2 regions of the Lysinibacillus sp. NPDC094403 genome follow, and region 1 is predicted to be linked to the other one. Evidence: riboswitches for the same ligand, from Rfam matches in the RefSeq annotation. Region 1 holds a riboswitch; the other holds the start of a gene.
What was found. Region 1 has a riboswitch for preQ1 ahead of queF (preQ(1) synthase). Riboswitches for the same ligand answer to the same signal wherever they lie in the genome.
Positions count from the first base shown of each region.

Region 2: another riboswitch for preQ1. It lies ahead of ACQKMV_RS00220 (QueT transporter family protein); the one in region 1 lies ahead of queF (preQ(1) synthase).

Region 1 covers NZ_JBNNTL010000001.1:806,203-816,214, forward strand. Annotated here, with positions in the region: gene ACQKMV_RS03615 (aminotransferase class I/II-fold pyridoxal phosphate-dependent enzyme) at 1-348, shown strand, start outside; gene ACQKMV_RS03620 (MerR family transcriptional regulator) at 745-1,119, shown strand; gene glnA (type I glutamate--ammonia ligase) at 1,202-2,536, shown strand; gene ACQKMV_RS03630 (hypothetical protein) at 2,755-3,189, opposite strand; gene ACQKMV_RS03635 (YjiH family protein) at 3,782-5,137, shown strand; gene ACQKMV_RS03640 (hypothetical protein) at 5,283-5,840, shown strand; gene ACQKMV_RS03645 (hypothetical protein) at 6,167-6,844, opposite strand; gene ACQKMV_RS03650 (ABC transporter ATP-binding protein) at 6,844-7,707, opposite strand; gene ACQKMV_RS03655 (GntR family transcriptional regulator) at 7,711-8,073, opposite strand; PreQ1 riboswitch class I at 8,204-8,250, shown strand; gene queF (preQ(1) synthase) at 8,345-8,845, shown strand; gene ACQKMV_RS03665 (queuosine precursor transporter) at 8,845-9,480, shown strand; gene ACQKMV_RS03670 (hypothetical protein) at 9,691-9,945, opposite strand.
Region 2 covers NZ_JBNNTL010000001.1:48,059-58,070, forward strand. Annotated here, with positions in the region: gene ACQKMV_RS00210 (MerR family transcriptional regulator) at 1-191, shown strand, start outside; gene ACQKMV_RS00215 (CPBP family intramembrane glutamic endopeptidase) at 188-919, shown strand; gene ACQKMV_RS00220 (QueT transporter family protein) at 1,117-1,599, opposite strand; PreQ1 riboswitch class I at 1,606-1,650, opposite strand; gene ACQKMV_RS00225 (DUF1259 domain-containing protein) at 1,910-2,305, opposite strand; gene ACQKMV_RS00230 (hypothetical protein) at 2,375-2,632, opposite strand; gene ACQKMV_RS00235 (hypothetical protein) at 2,846-3,232, shown strand; gene ACQKMV_RS00240 (ABC transporter substrate-binding protein) at 3,442-4,464, shown strand; gene ACQKMV_RS00245 (ABC transporter permease) at 4,968-5,999, shown strand; gene ACQKMV_RS00250 (ABC transporter ATP-binding protein) at 5,992-6,786, shown strand; gene ACQKMV_RS00255 (nuclease-related domain-containing protein) at 6,982-7,926, shown strand; gene ilvA (threonine ammonia-lyase IlvA) at 8,107-9,369, opposite strand; gene ACQKMV_RS00265 (TerC family protein) at 9,604-10,012, shown strand, end outside.

The DNA of each region.
Region 1 (10,012 bases):
GCTATGCTAGGAGAGATTGGTATGAATACATCACCAAGGTATGATGCTAATCGTACGGATTTAATTCAATCGGTTTCTTTCCAAACCGCGGAACAAATGATTGCTTTTTGTCGTGAAATTCAAGCAAACTCACCAATTAATGCGCATTACGCACCGGAGCCAGCGTACATGCCTGGCTATGAGGATGATGTCATCATGGCAGCTGGAACTTTTATTCAAGGTTCAAGTATTGAGCTTACAGCAGACGGTCCTATTCGTCCGCCATTTACAGCATTTATTCAAGGTGGATTAACATATGAGCACGTAAAATTTGCTATTTGTAGTGCTGTTCAAAAAATCCAAAAATAGGTAACGAAAAACTATTCAAAACTTCCATTTTGAATAGTTTTTTATTTATGGACGAAAAGATGAAGATGACATTTGTTAAAGCGTATGCCATGTATCTTCATTCAATAGAAGACTCCTACCTCTGAAGGTGGTGAAATGAATGCTGATGTGGTTCCCTTTCAGTGGGGCTAACACCTACTGAATGAAGAAGCACAGAAAACATTTGTTGCCCCGACGCCCCTAGGAAAACGCAAAGTCGGAACAGAAATCAACCACATGTTAGGATATTAAGTTTAGTTTTTTACAATTTTTCATCATTTCAAAAAAATATTTTATTCCGTGTCAGGAAACCTCACATGAGTGGTTGACAGTGTGAATTTTTCGTTATATTATTAGCAGGTATTGGAGGGGAATTAAATGAGTCGTGAAATTAGACGAACTATGCCGTTATTATCTATGAATATTGTAATGCAATTGACCGAGCTTTCGGCACGTCAGATTCGTTATTATGAAGAACACCATTTAATTGAGCCGCACCGAACAGAAGGCAATCGTCGAATGTTTTCATTAAATGACGTCGATACATTGTTGGAAATTAAAGATTACTTGGAACAGGGCATGAACATGGCAAAAATTAAAAAGCTGTTCGCTAAAAAGAATGAACCTGTTTCAACAGATGAACCAGATTTAAGTGACAAAGAATTACGTCGCGTTATGCGAGAGGAAATGCGTCAAGCGCAGCGCATGCAAAAATCATCCATCCGTCGTGGGGATTTATCTCGATTCTATTAATAAAAGGTAACATCGTTAATTGCTTTATTAATAGGGTAGGGTAATGATATAAGCTAGACAATTAATAGGAGTGTGGAAAACTGTGGGTAAATACACAAAAGAGGACATTAAACGTCTAATCGAAGAAAAAAACGTAAGCTTTATTCGTCTACAATTTACGGATATTCTTGGCACAATCAAAAATGTTGAGATTCCTGTAAGCCAATTAGACAAAGCTCTAGAAAACAAAATGATGTTTGATGGCTCATCCATTGAAGGCTTCGTACGTATTGAAGAATCAGATATGTATTTACATCCTGACTTAGATTCTTTCGTAGTGTTCCCTTGGACTTCTGAAAAAGGGAAAGTAGCACGTTTCATCTGTGATGTATACACTGCTAAAGGCGAGCCGTTTGCTGGTGACCCACGAAACAATTTAAAACGTATCCTTAAGAAAATGGAAGAAATGGGCTTCTCAAGCTTCAATTTAGGACCTGAGCCAGAATTCTTCTTATTTAAATTAGATGCAAAAGGTGAACCGACATTAGAAGTAAACGACCACGGTGGTTACTTCGACTTAGCACCAACTGATCTTGGCGAAAACTGCCGTCGTGATATCGTTTTAGAACTAGAAGAAATGGGCTTCGAAATTGAAGCATCTCACCATGAGGTAGCTCCTGGCCAACACGAAATTGACTTTAAATATGCAGACGCAATTACAGCTTGTGACAATATCCAAACGTTCAAATTAGTTGTTAAAACAATTGCTCGTAAACACGGTCTACATGCTACATTTATGCCAAAACCATTATTCGGTGAAGCTGGCTCTGGTATGCACTTCAACGTTTCATTATTTAAAGGTAAAGAGAATGCATTCTACGATGAATCTACTGAACTAGGTCTTTCTGAAACAGCAATGCAATTCATGGCAGGTGTCCTTGCTCACGTTCAAGGCTTCACAGCTGTGACAAACCCAACAGTTAACTCTTATAAACGTCTTGTACCGGGTTATGAAGCTCCATGTTATGTAGCATGGTCAGCTCAAAATCGTTCACCACTTATCCGTATCCCTTCAGCACGTGGTCTTTCAACTCGTGTAGAAGTACGTTCTGTGGATCCATCTGCTAATCCATATTTAGCAATGGCTGTTATTTTAGAAGCTGGTCTTGAAGGTATTCGTCACAACTTAACACCACCAGCTGCTATTAACCGTAACATCTACGTAATGTCTGATGAAGAGCGTAAAGCGAATGGTATCGCAAACTTACCACCAGCACTTGACGATGCTTTAGCATTACTTGCTCAGGACGAAGTAGCTCAATCAGCTTTAGGTGAGCATATCTATGCAAACTTTAAAGAGGCAAAAGAAATCGAGTTTGACATGTATCGTACAACAGTACACCAATGGGAACGCGATCAATATTTAAAAATGTACTAATTTAAAAGCGTTGGAGCTGTGAGGCTCCAACGCTTTTTTGTGTGCCCCTATTACCGAATGGGCGTTATGCATTAAAAGTATTTGGAGCTGCTGGATTAGAATATCTTATCGACCCATAACTTTGTATCAATTCAAGAATGGACTAATGACGAGATTCTAATCTACACTAATAGTAAGAAAGCGATAGGGAAGACATAAAGCCCCATCGCTTTCTTCTATTAATAGCCCATATGATGATGGCCCATGTGATGGCCCATATGATGACCCATAGGATCGCACATATGATGGCCCATATGGTGACCCATATGATGGCCCATATGATGACCCATATGATGATGGCCCATGTGATGGTGTCCCATATGGTGATGTGGCATATGGCACGGCTCAGGTGGCATCTCGCAAAGTGTATGAGTTTCGCAACATTCATCCACTACACACTCAGTGCAAGGGAAATGATATTGATGATCAATTATATGTTTGTTAACTGTTTTAATATGTGCTGGTTGTACATGAGGTACGACCGTATGGATATAATTAGTGCGAACAAATTCCTCTGGCGGTAAAAAATGTGGTGGATCAAATTGAGTTGGGCATGTTTGTGGTGGACAACAATGTGGACCTTCATGGTGATGATGATGCATACGTCTATGCATGGTAAAACCTCCTGTTTTGATAAGTTGTGGTTCATAATTAACATATGAGATGAAAGACAGTATGGTCTATTTGTATGCCTATTAAGGGCTGGTTAAATCTCTTAGGCAATCAAAATAGGTATGATTTAATGTAGAGTTTAACTAAACTTTAACTTCTTTCAGTAAGTGTTTTTGTAACGTAAGTGAAACGGCAGTTACGTTTGTCTTAAAGGTAATGATACAAAGAAGAAATGCGGATAATTAGAAGAGAATACTAACAATAACAATTTTTTTTAGATTGAATAAAAATTCATTTTGCTGTAGAATTAACCGATGTATTGTTGGTTTACGATATTTTTATAGCTATGATTTAATGAATAGAAATTTTGCTTTGCGGATGTTAATTATAAAAAAGTAGTGTTTGGGCATTCCTTTATTACTTTTTAGAGGGGTGTTTTTTTATTTGATCCGTTTTCTATCTTTATCTCGCAGAATAAAGAAATTCCCACTGATTAAAGTACAGATATACATTTCTTGGCGGTTTTAAAGGACATAACTAACAAGCTTGATGTATAAAACTTCGAAAAAACCAAGAGAAATGAGGCTTTAAATTATGAAAAAACACCCTACTTCTACATACTTTTTCTTCATAATTCCGTCTCTTATTGGTGTCCTATTATTTATGACACCAGTCTTAACGGAAGATGGATGGAAAGTTCCAATTGCTATTTTAGCAAGTTTACTAGCAGGTTTTGTTGCTCCGGTTATTAGTTATTTTACTATAATTATGTTTGCGATTTCGGCAATTGGATCACTTATTGCCAAATTAATTCCACGAAATAATACAAAAGAGCCTAGTATTTTATATACATTATTTTATGTAAATTGGTTTTGGACAATTATTAGAGTCATCGGTTTAGTATTTGCCTCAATGGTTGTCTTTGATTTTGGACCATCGGCGATTAATAATAAAAATACTGGTGGATTATTAATGAACCCAGACGGTGGTTTAGTAACATTTTTATTTACGATTTTCTTATTTGCTGGAATACTATTACCATTTTTAACAAACTTCGGATTACTTGAATTTTTCGGAACGATGATGGTAAAAATCATGCGTCCGCTCTTTAAAAGCCCTGGTCGTTCATCGGTTGATGCACTTACATCGTGGGTTGGTGATGGAACAATTGGTGTTCTTATGACGAGTAAGCAATATGAAATGGGGAACTACACGAAAAAAGAGTCTGCCATTATTGCAACTAGTTTCTCTGTAGTATCTATCACATTCTGTATCGTAGTATTAGATACAGTGCATTTGTCACGCTATTTTATTCCATATTACTTAACGGTTGTGCTTTGTGGTCTTGTGTTAGCGGTAGTTATGCCACGAATTTTCCCGCTTGCTAACAAAGAAGATACTTATATCGACGGTACACCAGTAGATTTATCGCGTGAGGAATTACCAGAAGGTTATAATTCTGTGTCACATGGCTTAGAAAATGCTTTAGCCGTTGCGCATGCAAATCGTGACCCACGTCAATTTCTGAAAGATGGAATTAGAAATGTTTTGGATTTATGGGTTGGTGTAGCGCCGGTTGTTATGGCATTTGGTACGGTTGCTTTAATGCTTGCTGAATTTACTAATATTTTTGCAGTTTTAGGAAAGCCGTTTGAACCTATTTTAACAGTGCTTGGTTTACCAGAAGCAGCTGAGGCAGCGCAAACAATGGTTGTTGGCTTTGCTGACATGTTTTTACCTTCAATTTTAGGAGCAGGAATTGAAGCTGACACTACTCGATTTGTGATTGCTGTCGTTTCTGTTACACAGCTTATCTATATGTCTGAAGTCGGTGGACTTATTTTAGGTACAAAAATTCCACTGAAATTTTTAGATCTAGTTGTTATTTTCTTAATGCGTACGATTATTTCACTACCAATCGCAGCAATAGTTGCACATTTACTTTTTTAGACTTATAAGGCAATTGTTCGAATTTAGTGCGAACAATTGCTTTTTTTAAATTCACTCTTAATGATAAAAAAGAATAAATAATAGTTGACACATAAATTCATTGAGTTGGGAAAAACTACACTTAAAGTGATACTGAGGTGATAAAATGGACAGAATTTTTTCTCTCTGCTTAAGTTCCTGTTATTTGTTATTTTCTCAACCAAGTGATGCCTATATAAATGATTCGCTCAGTCCTTATGAAGAAATCTATCCTGAGATAGGCTATAAAACGGTTGAAACAGCTGCCTACGATTTTGAACGGCACTATCATCAAGGGCTAAAGCTACCACTTCGAGTACCTCCTATTAGTTTTACACATCATTTTGGTCGGTTTAATAATCTAGATGGTGATATGAACGATTTTTTTGAAGTTACATTTATTAATAATCAACTTCCTGAGCATCATTATAAAATAACAGTTCGACCTATTCAGTTTAAGTTCCCATCTAAAAAGGGAAATATAGTAAAGACATTCGACTTGAAAAATGGAACGACTTCAATCTATATGGAAATCTCAGGATTCAATGTACTTTCTTTTGAAAGAGGAGATTGGCAATATATGCTGTGGATTGATAAAAGGGTTTCGGATAAAGTGACACCTGAAGTTTTAGTCGACATTGCTAACTCTATTGACTATACAACGCAAGAAGATGAGCGTAGTTAATAAAAAATGCCAAGACCTTTAACTTCTTTCAGCGGGTGTTCAAACCCCGCTGAAAGAAGTTAAAGCCTCTGGCGGATGTCACGGAATCGGAAAGGAGTTAATAAAGGATGTTAGCCTAAAATCATCGCATCCATGTGATAACGGCTAACTGACCTGCATCGGAAAAAACGCCACGTCCTGTGGCATTACCGAAATGACCGACATCGTGTCGGCCCTCACGCAGGCCTAAGCACAAAGCCGATTCTGGACGCAATTATGCCGAGGCATAATTGATTGAGGGCTTGGCATCATTTTCTTTTTGAAAGTATTCCGAATAGCCTCTAGAATTATGCTGGATTGACAGAAGCATTTCGAATCGCCATTGTTATGATAGAGTAGAGGAAAGCACTAAAAACTAATAAACTACTTAATAGAGCAAAGGTAGATATATTTGATAGTAGGTCAAACAAAGGAGAATACCACTTGAAAATGATTGTAACAATCGGAATTAAGCCGAGTAACCCTATAAAACTGTAACCGCCAAGAGTTCCTAAGCGATAAAAGACAACATTCAATAAAAGACCAGATGTTAGGAAGAAGAGCAGTAAAACAGTATCTAATGTCATCATTCGCAAAAATGATGGAGAATTATCAATTAGTAAAATAGGATGGATAATGAATAGGTTAGAAACGTAAGGGATTATTTTTTGTGTACAAGTACTTATGAAGGAACCTATTAAGCTCCACGAGATGAAAAAGAGTCCTACATTGAACATATATTGTAAGCGACTTAAACCCAGTTTTAAAAAATAGGGCAAGGTTTTATTTAGTAGCTTTGCCGCCATTATACCGTAAAAGATATAAACAGGTATAGAAACGGAGATGGCAATGGAAATATTTTGCCCAAAGAATTTACTTAAGAATACAGACAATAGGATGATCGAAAATAATATGCACCAAAACGTCATAATTTGTTTTTTATAACTTTGAAATAATACATAAAAGCAACCCTTTATTATTTTCATTAAATAGTCCTCGCTTTCCGCTGTTTACTTAAATACACCAACATTTCTTGTAATGAAACACGTTCAAGCTTAATATTCTGCCCGTTGATGGATTGACCATTAGCGTAGACAATTGCAGTTAACTCCTGCATAAACGTATGCTTATAAATAGTCTTTAGACCATTAATTGCCTGTTCAACATCAGCAGGACCACCTTTAACTGCAACAATATGCTCATGCCATTCCTCCGTTGTTTTCTGAAGCAGTAATTGTCCCTCGTGTAAAATAAGTATTTCCTCAAATAGCTCACTTGCCTCATCAATTAAATGTGTAGACAAAATAAAAAGTCTTGGATTTTCGGTTTGTTGTTCAATTAATAAATCATAAAAAGTATTTCGGGCAGCTACATCAAGTCCGATATAAGGCTCATCAAAGATCGTAATCCCTGCATTACTCGCAAAGCCTGTAATAATGCCTAATGCAGACACCATTCCTTTTGATAAACTGCGAACCTTATCTTTTGGATTTAGAGCAAAGACTTCCAGTAGCTCCATAGCAAGATCGCCATCCCATTTTGGGTAAAAGAAGCTATTAGCCTTTAACGTTTGTGCAATTGTCATCTCCTCTTGAAAGTTTCCACTCTCTGCAACAAAGCAAATATCACGTAAAGTTAAAGGTACATTGAAAACATTCTCTCCATTGACAGAAATGTTCCCATTGGTTGTAGAGATGAGTCCTGATAATAAATTTAAGAATGTTGTTTTACCAGCGCCATTATGACCCAAAAATCCAATGATTTTAGGTCCTTCAATTGTAAAAGAGATATTTTTTAAAGCTTCTTTATGTCTATATGATTTACTAACATTTTTCACTTCAATTTTCATACGTTAACCCCTTTGTAACATATTTTGTAATTCTACATCTGAAATACCTAATCGTATTGCTTCTTTCTTCAATGGCTCTATATGTTGTTGGAAAAAGGTTTCCTTACGCTCTGCAATTAATATCCCGCGCGCATCAGTACTGACAAACATGCCCACGCCGCGTTTTTTATAAATTACACCTTTGTCCACTAATTCGTTCACACCCTTTCCAGCTGTTGCAGGATTAATTTGATATTCTTTTGCAAATTCATTTGTAGAAGGAATGCGATCTTCGGGTTGTAGCTGTCCATCTAGAATTGCATCCTCTATTCGTTCACGAATTTGCTGGAAAATGGGTTTTTCATTATTTAAAGAATGAATCGCTATCCACCTCCTTAGTCAATCGGTTAATTACTTATGTAACTAACCATATAACATAAGGTTTTTTTTGTCAATTTTTTATATAAAAAATTTTAGTTGACTGAATGCATTCATTAAGTTAAGATAGCAAGCGAATATGAAAGAGGTTCATAGCGCATACCCTCTATAAAAAACTATGGATGACGTCATTTACGCCATATCCCAAAAATGCGGATATGGCGATTTTTTTTTAGATTTAATGCGTAATGGACTTCTCACAACTTGAGGAGGCATTTTTATGACAGGAAGAAATGAAGAACAAGGCTTACAGGATTTAACACTACTTGGTAACCAAAATACAAAGTATTTATTTGAATATTCACCAGAAATACTTGAAGCGGTTGATAATTTGCATACTGAAAACGATTTTTTTGTGAAATTTAATTGCCCAGAATTTACAAGTCTTTGTCCAATGACAGGGCAGCCTGACTTTGCGACAATGTATATTTCTTTTATTCCAGATAAAAAGCTAGTAGAGAGTAAATCATTAAAGCTCTATTTATTTAGCTTCCGTAATCACGGAGACTTCCATGAGGATTGTGTTAACATCATCATGAATGATTTAATAAAGCTGATCGAGCCGCGCTATATTGAAGTATGGGGCAAGTTTACGCCGCGTGGTGGCTTGTCCATAGATCCTTGGTGTAACTATGGTCGCCCAGGCACAAAATATGAAAAAATGGCGGAGCATCGTTTGATGAACCATGATATGTATCCTGAAAAGGTGGATAATCGCTGATGCTTTACTATTTAAATGGACTGTTTGTAGGCTTTTTAATTTTAGCAAATGTTTTAGCAGTTAAAGTGTTTAGTATAGGTGGATGGATGATACTTCCAGCTGCGGCGATTTTAATTATTTTTACTTATCCTCTTATTGATGTAATTTGTGAGGTATATGGCAAGGAAGCGGGCAGTCGTACAGTAAGAACAGGACTTATGGCACAAGTGTTTGCAGCATGCTTTATCGCTATTGCCATTGCACTACCACCTGCACAAGCCTTTACTCATCAGCAGGAGTTTGAGACAATTCTAGGTGGCAGTATGCGTGTCATTATTGCGAGTCTTGTAGCCTATTCGGTCAGTGTTAATTTGGATGTAGTGATATTTAGTAAATTCAAAGAAAAGCATGGAAACGGTAAGCTATGGCTTCGAAACAATGTGTCTACGATGTTAAGTCAACTCATCGATACGGCATTATTTATTACGATAGCCTTTTATGGAATAATGCCAATGAAAGTGTTACTGACATTATTTATAACACAGTATTTGTTTAAATTTTTTGCGTCCATTGTAGCAACACCACTTGTTTACGGGCTAGTTTTCGTTGCGCGAAGATTTGATAAACGTAAAGGCTTTGAACCATCTCATTACTGAGGTGGTTCGAAGTGTTGAAAATCAATGAAATAAAGTATGCCTCTTCTGCAAAACTGGGACTTGGCACTTTTCGGGTAGTTTGGAACAGAGATTACCTTCGTCTAAAATATATAATATTTCCAAATATCTGAACTGCTATTTTTCCTAAAATTTGAGCCATCTCAATACTGAGATGGCTTTTTGCTGTGTGCCTTATCAATTAGATGAGCACTATAAGGCAAGAACGAAATTTTTTATATTGAAAATACAGACAACCAAGTTCGGTAGAAATAGCTTAAGTACTTGAAGAACGATTGAAGGTATTTGTGCTGTATATGGGACTAGATATTCCTGAACAAGCCAATGAATCAAAAACATCCCGAATGAATATTGATTTACTAAATTAATGATTTTTAGCTTTGGCGCAATTCTAACAAATGCTAAAATGCCATAAAAAATACCAGCTAAGCACCTCACTTTTTCCACGTTTATAGCTCCATTTTTGCATATGTGCCATGTTACGGCGGAGCATATACTGTGGATGAGAAGGGGG
Region 2 (10,012 bases), 760 kb from region 1:
AAGTACATACTATTCTCGAAGGGCTTTTTTCTCAAGTGCCACATGAACTATTTAATCGGTTACTAACAGAACCAAAGCTAATGGAGATACAGTTGGATAGCATGTTATTTTCGTCACCATTTAGTAAACAAGAGGAAGAATGGCTAATTGAAAAAATAGAGAACATGCTAAAGGAGTATAAAACGAAATGAACATACTATTATGGGGATTCATTGGGTTTACTCTTTTATATGAACCAATTATAGGTTATTGGTTATATCAAAGATTTAAAATACGTGTTCTGACTAACCCAGCAAGCAGGATACACTATTATAAGATTGTTATGCTAGGTTTGTGGTTACCAACACTTTTTATTTTAATAATAGTGGCGAATTCTGAACTTACTTTAGAAGAACTACGCGTAATAATGCCGAGTATTAACACAAAAGCATTAGGACCAATTGTTACATATATTGTCATAGGGGTAGGTTTATTATATAGTATATCGCTTTTATATTACGCGATTGGATATTTTATAAGTAATAATGTTAAAAGTAAGATGATATTAATGAAGCAAAAACAAATGAAGCATATAACGTTTACTGAGTTACTACCTGTTACAAAGAAAGACAAAGTCATCTGGAATCAAGTGGCATGGACAGCGGGTATCACAGAAGAAATTATTTACCGTGGGTTCCTTATATTTGCATTTAACGCACTATTTCCAGAATGGTCAATTTGGTTAGTTCTTTTGTGTACTTCAATAATATTTGGTCTTGCGCATACATATCAGAGTTTATCCGGTGTCATTCGAACAACCATTTTTGGCTTTGTGTTCGGGATGCTTGCAATCGCATTGAACTCCATTATACCTCTAATACTTCTTCATGCTTTGATTGATTATGTTGGAAAATTAGGCGATGAGAATGAAAAGGAATAAAATAACATATTATTTTTTAAAATTATTAATTGCAACACTCTTTTTGCTAGGTAATAAACCTTATTTACATGAAAAATATTCGAATTAAAACATATGTTATGTTATTGATTTTTCCTCTTCGATTCAATACAACAAAAAGAGGAACGGTGAATAACCGGCCCTCTTTTTATTAAATACGGCTCGATAAGATCCGTCTGTTAAATCAAATTTTTGAAGTTTAAGCGTTTATTCAAGATATACATAATCGGTGCACCGACTGCTAAAACAACAAATTCACCTGCAGCAACAGTTAACCATGTCCAGAAGAATGGTAATTCTAATGCTAGGTTCAATTCAAATGCAATGATAAACATGGTGCATGTAAATAAAAATGTATTGATGACTAAACGTGCCCAAATATTTTTAACAAATTTACAAATAAGAATGAGCAACCCAAGGGTAATCATCGAATGGCCAACACCAAAAATTAAATCGTAGATACCGAGTGGTGAAAAGATATTGGAGATAAATACACCAATAATAATTCCAACGGCAAAACGAGGGTTAAAGGCAACTAAATGGTTAAACATTTCGGATAGACGGAACTGCACCTCTGTAAAGCCAAATGATCCGACTAATAATGTAACAGCAATGTAGAGCGCTGCAATAATGCCACTCGTTGCTAAAAATTTTACTTTCATATTCATTTCTCCTTAGTTTTTTTGCGTGGGATGGTTACGAACCACGTAAAGCAAATGCAATCATATCAATGTTCATGCTTATTTGTAAATAGACACGAGTAAAAAAAGCGCAGAAATTCATAGTGTTAACTGCAATATTTAGCTCTTATTCGTTGCTCATAGGTGTGTGCGTGACCAGGATTTGAATTTTGAATCCATAAGAATGGGGTTTGTACACTTGCTTCTTTACATATGGAATGAACAACCACTAAAGGAAAGTACAACCATATCAAAAAAACTGTCTAAGCAGTTCTTTTAACAAGTGTAGTTATCAGTAGTTTTTTAAAACACTAAAAGCTTGAGCAAATTTTTGGACAAAGATTAATGGGGGCTCTATTGATTGAAAGTGAACGTATAAAATAGCTGGGTCTGAATATATCCAGTGATTATGAACGGCACTTATAATTAAATTATTTTCTGCAAGTACCTTAACAAATGGAGTTAATTCTTCTTGAAGTACTACAACTTCACCTAAGTTAAGTGCATTTCCATATATATCGAGTGATTCGAATGTTATCCCAGCATGAAGTGCACTACGACTTGGGCGACCTTGAATCATAACATTAAGATTTCGATTAAGTCTTACTGAGCATACTCCATGTTCCATAGAAGCTTTTCCGTTTGCAATCTGAGCAAATTTTGTACACATATTTTGAAAGCTTTGCATTTTGACACCTCTGCTTATTAATATTTGAGATATCTTGGAGCGAAAGTAGTAAGGGTTTCTGATTTGAAACTACTCATCTAAAACATTTTTAATTTCTTCTATTTCAATAATTAAATCGTCCAGTTGCTTTTTAAATTCATCCGTATATTCTAGTTCTTCATCTAAGTCTTTTGTATATTCTAAGGCATTTAAGGCAAAATCTAGAGCGAATTCGAATAGACTGTCACAAAGATTAGAAATGATTGTGTCAATATCTCCTATTTTTGCATTTTGATTCTCTTTTGAATAAGAAGGTTGATGATTTAAATCCCTTTCATCGTTATTCATGGTATTCCTCCTTTTTGGGAACAGCACTGTCTCATTTTCATCATATGCATTAAATGTAAAAAAGGAGACTGAAATGAAGCGTTTCTGTAGAAAAGGTAAGTCACATACAAAACCAGGTGTGGCTTTTTATTATGCATAAAAATCGCATCGTTTTGTCAGGCTTTAGAATAATTGCTTACATTGGATTTATAATCATTATCAGCAAAATTGTTAATGTTAGTTGCTCAAACGCAAATAGCAAGTAACTTACCAGATACTATTCAACAAGTTACTAAAGACCTTGCTGCATCTGAGGGATTTGAAAGTTTAGTAAAAGAGGGTCAAGCTAAGGGAGTAATACGAGAGGGTGATTCTAAAGCACTCGCTGGTTGTTTTTATTCAGCAATTCAAGGTGTTGCCCAAACGTACGTATGCTTCCCAGATATCCCGTTACCTCAAAGTGGTTGGTTAGTAGATATCTTAAAAAAACAAGAGATAATTCTAATTGTTATAAGGCCTGACATTTCTAATGAAGAATGTCAGGTTTTTTGGTTTTCCATAAATTATTTAAAAATCAAAAATAACTTCGCGAAATTGTCAAAAAAATTTTTGTTATGTTAGAAAAAGAAATCGATTTGTGAAAACAGCGTAGTTTAGCGGTTTAAAGCGACAAATTGAATGAAAAGATAAAATATTTTGATGAATTCGAAAGTCAGAACATTCATAATGTTGTTGACGAACCTTGATAATAACGATAATATAGCGATACGTTCACACTTCGCTTGGATAAAGTGTGATAAATATCAAAGATAATATCGGGGGGATTATTTGTGAAAAGCAATTTAAAAAAGCTTTCGTTCCTGTTATTTGGGTTAGTTTTAATGCTTGCTGCTTGCGGTAGCAGTGGCTCTAGTTCATCGGATTCGAAGGGGAACGAAACGAAGAATGCAAGTGAGAGCGGCAATGCAGGTGACAAAACATATAAAATCGGAATTACTCAAATTGTTGAGCATCCATCTTTAAATGCTGCAACAGATGGCTTTAAAAAGGCAATTGAAGATTCAGGATTAAAAGTTGAGTACGATCCACAAATAGCGCAAGGAGATAACAGCCTTAACACGACGATTGCAAACAATCTAGTAAGTGCGAACGTAGATTTAATCTTTGCTAACTCTACGCCATCTGCACAGGCGGCAGCGACAGCTACTGGTGATATTCCAATTGTCTTCACTTCTGTAACAGATGCTGTTGGCGCACAGCTCATTGAATCTATGGAGAAGCCAGGGAAAAATGTAACAGGAACGATCGATTTACATCCTGATACTATTTCGAAAACAGTGGCATTCTTAAAGGAATTAGGTGCGAAAAAAGTAGGTATGGTTTACAACGCTGGTGAACAAAACTCAGTAGCACAAATAAAAGAAGTGAAAAAAGTCATGGACGAGCAAGGCCTAACAGTAGTTGAAGCATCTGCGGCGACTTCTGCAGATGTAAGACAAGCAGCTGAATCATTAATTGGTAAAGCAGATGCATTCTATATCATTACTGATAATACAGTAGTTTCGGCTCTAGAGTCTGTCATTGATGTAGCGAATTCTAATAAATTACCACTAGTTGTTGGAGAGCTTGACTCTGTAGCACGTGGTGGCTTAGCTGCATATGGTTTTGAATATTATGACATCGGTTATGAAGCGGGACAAATGGCTGTGAAGATTCTAAAAGGTGAAGCAAAACCTGCTGATATACCAGCTCAATACCCACAAAAGCTAAAACTATTAATAAATAAAAAAGTAGCGGATGATTTAGGAATCGAAATTAAAGATTCTTGGGGTGCAGAGCTTTTAGAAAAGTAATGACCTAACATATCATCTTATGAAATGAAGCGGGGGAGAACTAAAACTGCCCCCGCTTTATCTACTTTTAAAGTGTTTTGGATCGATGGAGAATTCGTGTAAATTCCTATTAAATTGGCTCATTATCATAACGTAAGGTTGATTTCCGTTCCGACTGGGCGCTTTCCTGGGGGCGTCCGATGAGCCGCTTCACTCGCGATGCTCGCTCCAGGGTCTCATCTGTGACGCTGATCCCCAAGGAGTCGCCCAGTCTCCACTTCAATCAACTTTAATACTTTTTAATAAATATCACCTCCAGCTTTTGGTGATGAGCCATTATAGCACTGAGCTTCTTTTTAGCAAATCAAAGGCCGTCGTGCTAAAACCTTAAAAATAATAGATTCTATTTTATATGGCTTTCAAAGGACTTTATTAATTTTGAGCTCCATTTAAAGGAATGGAGCTCAAGTAAGAATTTTTAATAAGAAAATTAGTTTAAGAAATTAATAGGAGATGATTCAACTATGTTTTTAGCAATATTTGGCGCGATGGAGCAAGGAATCATCTATGCAATTATGGCGCTTGGTGTGTATTTAACATTCCGCGTGTTAGATTTTCCGGATTTAACGGTTGATGGAAGCTTTGTAACAGGGGCGGCTACTGCAGCAACGATGATTCTGCTTGGCTACCACCCAATCTTAGCGACTTTAGTGGCAATTGTTGCTGGATTTATTGCAGGATGTATGACAGGAATTCTTCACACAAAAGGGAAAATTAATCCTTTATTATCGGGGATTTTAATGATGATTGCTTTGTATTCAATTAACCTACGTATTATGGGGTCAACTGTAGAAAATACGATAGGTCGTCCGAATATTCCACTTTTGAATTCAGAGACTTTATTTTCAAAGTTTCAAGCATTTTGGAGTAATTTAGGTATTGATAGTGCATTAAATAATCTATTAAAAAGCATTGGCGTTCAGACGCAACTACCTTCAACATGGAGTACGTTGATCGTAGTATTAATCATTACGATTATCATTAAGTTCTTTGCAGATTGGTTCTTAAAAACAGAAGTCGGCCTGGCTATTCGAGCAACTGGTGATAATAAGCGTATGATTCGTAGCTTCTCGGCTAATACAGATACATTGATTATTCTTGGGCTAGGACTATCTAACGCACTTGTCGCTTTTTCTGGAGCTTTAATCGCTCAATACTCTAAGTTCTCAGATGTTAGTATGGGGATTGGGATGATTGTTATCGGTCTTGCATCTGTTATAATCGGCGAAGCAATCTTCGGTACAAAAACGATTATGCGCACAACTTTCGCTGTCATTGCGGGAGCTATCATTTACCGCGTTATTTTAGCATTAGCATTACGAGTAGATTTCCTTGATTCAGGAGATATGAAATTAATAACAGCTATCATCGTTATTATAGCGTTGATTTTACCTCAATTTATCAATAAGAGTAAGGCACGCAAACGTAAGGTGAAGCGCGCTGCAGAGAGGACGCAAGTAAAGACGGTTGAGCAGGGAGGGAAAGGCCTTGCTTAAATTAAACGGCATAAATAAGATTTTTAATGAAGGTACGCCTGATGAAAAAATTGCACTTGCAGAAATTAATTTGCACTTAAAGCCAGGGGATTTCGTCACAATTATCGGCAGTAATGGTGCTGGTAAATCGACAATGATGAATATGATTTCTGGCGCATTAACACCAGACTTTGGTACAGTTTCAATTGATGGAAATGAGGTTACTTCTTTACCAGAATACAAACGCTCCTACTACATTGGTCGCGTGTTCCAAGACCCAATGGCTGGTACAGCACCAACAATGACGATTGAGGAAAACTTAGCGTTAGCTTACTCACGTAATAAGAGTAGAGGCTTGCGTATCGGTGTTGATAAAAAGCGTCGAGAATTTTTCAAGGAATCGTTGGAGATGTTAGGCCTAAATCTAGAAAATCGCCTATCTGCAAAAGTCGGCTTACTTTCTGGAGGGGAGCGTCAAGCGCTATCTCTTTTAATGGCAACATTTACGAAGCCTTCGATTTTATTGCTAGACGAGCATACGGCGGCACTTGACCCATCTCGTGCAGAGTTAATCACACGAATTACGAAATATTTAGTCGAGAAAGACAGCTTAACGACATTGATGGTCACGCACAATATGCAGCAAGCATTAGATTTAGGAAATCGACTGATTATGATGGATAAAGGTCAAATCATTTTAGAGGTTGGCGAGGATCGCAAGCATGAACTAACCATCCCAGATTTGATGGCAGAGTTCGAACGTATCCGCGGAGAGAAAATGAACTCAGACCGTGCACTACTTGGATAATGATAACGAAGCGCTCATACATAGGTATGGGCGTTTTTCTGCTAGATGTCGATATTTTTTAGAAGTTGGGTGATAAATAAAAAAAGTTGGTCGATAAATCAATAAAGTTGCTCGATAAACAATCAAAAGTTGCTCGATAAACAAGCAAACTCTTTCGATAAAGTGCATTATAATCTAGCTAAAGGAGGTGAAAATATGCTACTGAAAAAACGTGAAGTTTCATCGAAGCAAATCACATTAGAAATGATTGAAAGGAGGTTGCCGAAATCTCACCCAAAGTCTACTTACTATCAAGAAATGCTAAATAGAACAAGAGCAGGGTATGCAGGTGAGCAAAGAGTAGATCAGGAATGGCAAGAAATCTATTTGGAGCATACGCATTATTTATTGCATGATGTACAGCTTAAAGCTGAAGGTGGAGCAATACATCAAATGGATACATTATATATGTCGAGAAATTTTGTTTTAATAGTGGAAATTAAAAATATCGTGGGCCGTGTCGAATATATGGAAGATAATCATCAATTTATTCGAATTACTTCTGATGGCAAAGTAGATGGCTTTAGAAATCCCTTTGATCAGGTGAAGCGACATTCTAGGTTTTTACATCAGATTTTTCAAAAGGCTGGCTGTCATATACCTATTGTTTATATGATCGTTTCTGCAAATCCGAATATGATTATGACGCCAAGTTTGTCTGTGCAACCGATTATTCATGTGAGTGGTTTGGTTGAAAGGATGGAGCAGCTGTTCAAGCAACATCAACAAGTCTATTTAAGTGAAAAAGTTTTAAGAGAACTCTCAAAACATATTCTAAAGATGCATAAACCTACACAATGGACACTGGATATGAAGATGGATGAACTAAAGAAAGGTGTATTATGCTCTAAGTGCGATTATCGATTTGTTATGCAATATCGTCAAGGTAAGTGGCGGTGTGAGGATTGTGGTGAGGTAGATAATCAATCTTTCAATAATGCGCTGAAAGATTACCGTTATATGTATGGAGAATGTATATCCAATAGTTTATTTCAAGACTTCTTCGGCATTTCTTGTACTAAAACGGTATATAAAATATTGAAATCATTACAGCTTCAAGAAGTAGGTGCAAAGAAGAATCGGAAGTATATTATTAAATAGTATAGTCTATCAATGCGGTCAGATAGACTGTATTTTCTAAAATGTTCCGATAAATTGATGAAACATTCCGATAAAATCCGAAATTGTTCCGATAAATCTCAAGATTGTTCCGATAAAACACAAATTTATTCCGATAAACCTAAAAAAGCCACACTTACATAGCAAGTGTGACCCTTTGTATTAGACTAGTAAGCCGAATAATTGAATGTCGTTGTTTACTTCTTTGTATTTGAAGCCGAATTCATTCATACGTGCTAGTAATCCTTCGTAGTCTTCACGATTACCAAGTTCGATACCAACTAAGGCAGGACCACTTTCTTTGTTGTTTTTCTTTGTATATTCGAAGGTAGTAATGTCATCATTCGGTCCTACAACGCTTGTTAGGAATTGGCGAAGCGCGCCTGCACGCTGTGGGAAGCTTACGATGAAGTAGTATAGTAAGCCTTCGTGAATTAAAGATTTTTCTTTAATTTCCTGCATACGTCCGATGTCATTATTACCACCACTAATGATGACTACGACTGACTTGCCTTTAATCTCCTCTTTATAAGAGTCGAGTGCTGCTACCGATAATGCTCCAGCAGGCTCTGCGATAATGGCGTGTTTATTGTAAAGATCTAAAATCGTAGTACATACTTTTCCTTCTGGTACTAGTACGATGTCGTCTAAGTAGCGACGGCAAACATCATATGTGTGATTACCGACGCATTTTACTGCAGCGCCATCTACGAATTTGTCAATCCAATCAAGTGCCACTGCACCGCCTTCTGCAAATGCAGCCTTCATACTGCCGGCCCCAGCAGGCTCTACACCGATAATTTTACTAGTAGGGGAAAGGTTTTTCACGTAGGCAGAAACACCTGACATTAAGCCACCGCCACCGATACTACCAAATACATAATCAATCGGTTCCTCCATGTCATTCATAATTTCAACAGCGACCGTTCCTTGACCAGCAATAACATCAAAATCATCAAATGGGTGAATAAAGATTTTATCGTGCTCATCACAATAAGCAAATGCACTTTCTGCAGAATCATCAAAGGTATCACCAGCTAAAATAATTTCCACATAATCACGACCAAACATACGCACTTGGTCAATTTTTTGCTTAGGTGTTGTTTGAGGCATAAAAATACTTGCTTGAATTTTCAATTGCGCACAGGCATAGGCAACACCTTGGGCATGATTACCCGCACTTGCACAAACAACGCCAAATTTACGAGCCTCTTCTTCAATTTTTTTAATCTTATAATAGGCACCACGAAGTTTGAATGAGCGTACATGCTGTAGGTCTTCGCGTTTAAAATAAATATTAGCTCCGTATTTCTCGGATAAATAGTCATTTTTTTGTAGCGGCGTGTGTACCACTACATCCTTTAAGAAATGATGTGCAATCAAGATATTTTCTACCTGCACAGTTCTAGTGTCAGCAACTTCCATAATATTCATCCTCCGTTATACGTATAAAACATTTATCTATGATAGCACATATTATTAGCTTTTTGTTATTAATTTTTAGTAAATTCTAAATTTTCGGTGTCTATTTTGCGGAATGGAGAATAATTAAATTTCTTCGAGAATTTTTTGTAGAAATAAAGGATACACTCATTTCCTCATAACGAGAATGGTCAAGCATATACTAGAGTACCTTAGGACAAGTAGGAGGGTATGTAATTGGAAATCATTCAAGGAATTCTATCTACATACATGCAATTTTTCAATTGGGAGATGTGGAAAGAGATCTTAACTGACCCTGTATCTTGGGGGTTAATATCAACACTAATTATAATAGAAGGTTTACTCTCGGCAGACAACGCACTTGTATTAGCAGTGCTAGTGAAGCATTTGCCAAACAAGCAACGCAAACGAGCATTAATGTACGGTATGTTGGGGGCCTATTTTTTCCGATTTTTATTTATCGGGATAGGTGTTTATTTAGTAGAATTTTGGTTTATTAAATTGCTAGGAGCCCTGTATTTAGGTTGGCTATGTGTCGCTCATTTCTTACAGATTGGGGAAGCGGATAGTGCCAAGGAGATGAAAAAAACAGGGTTGTTGGTTCGCCTTTTTGGGACATTTTGGG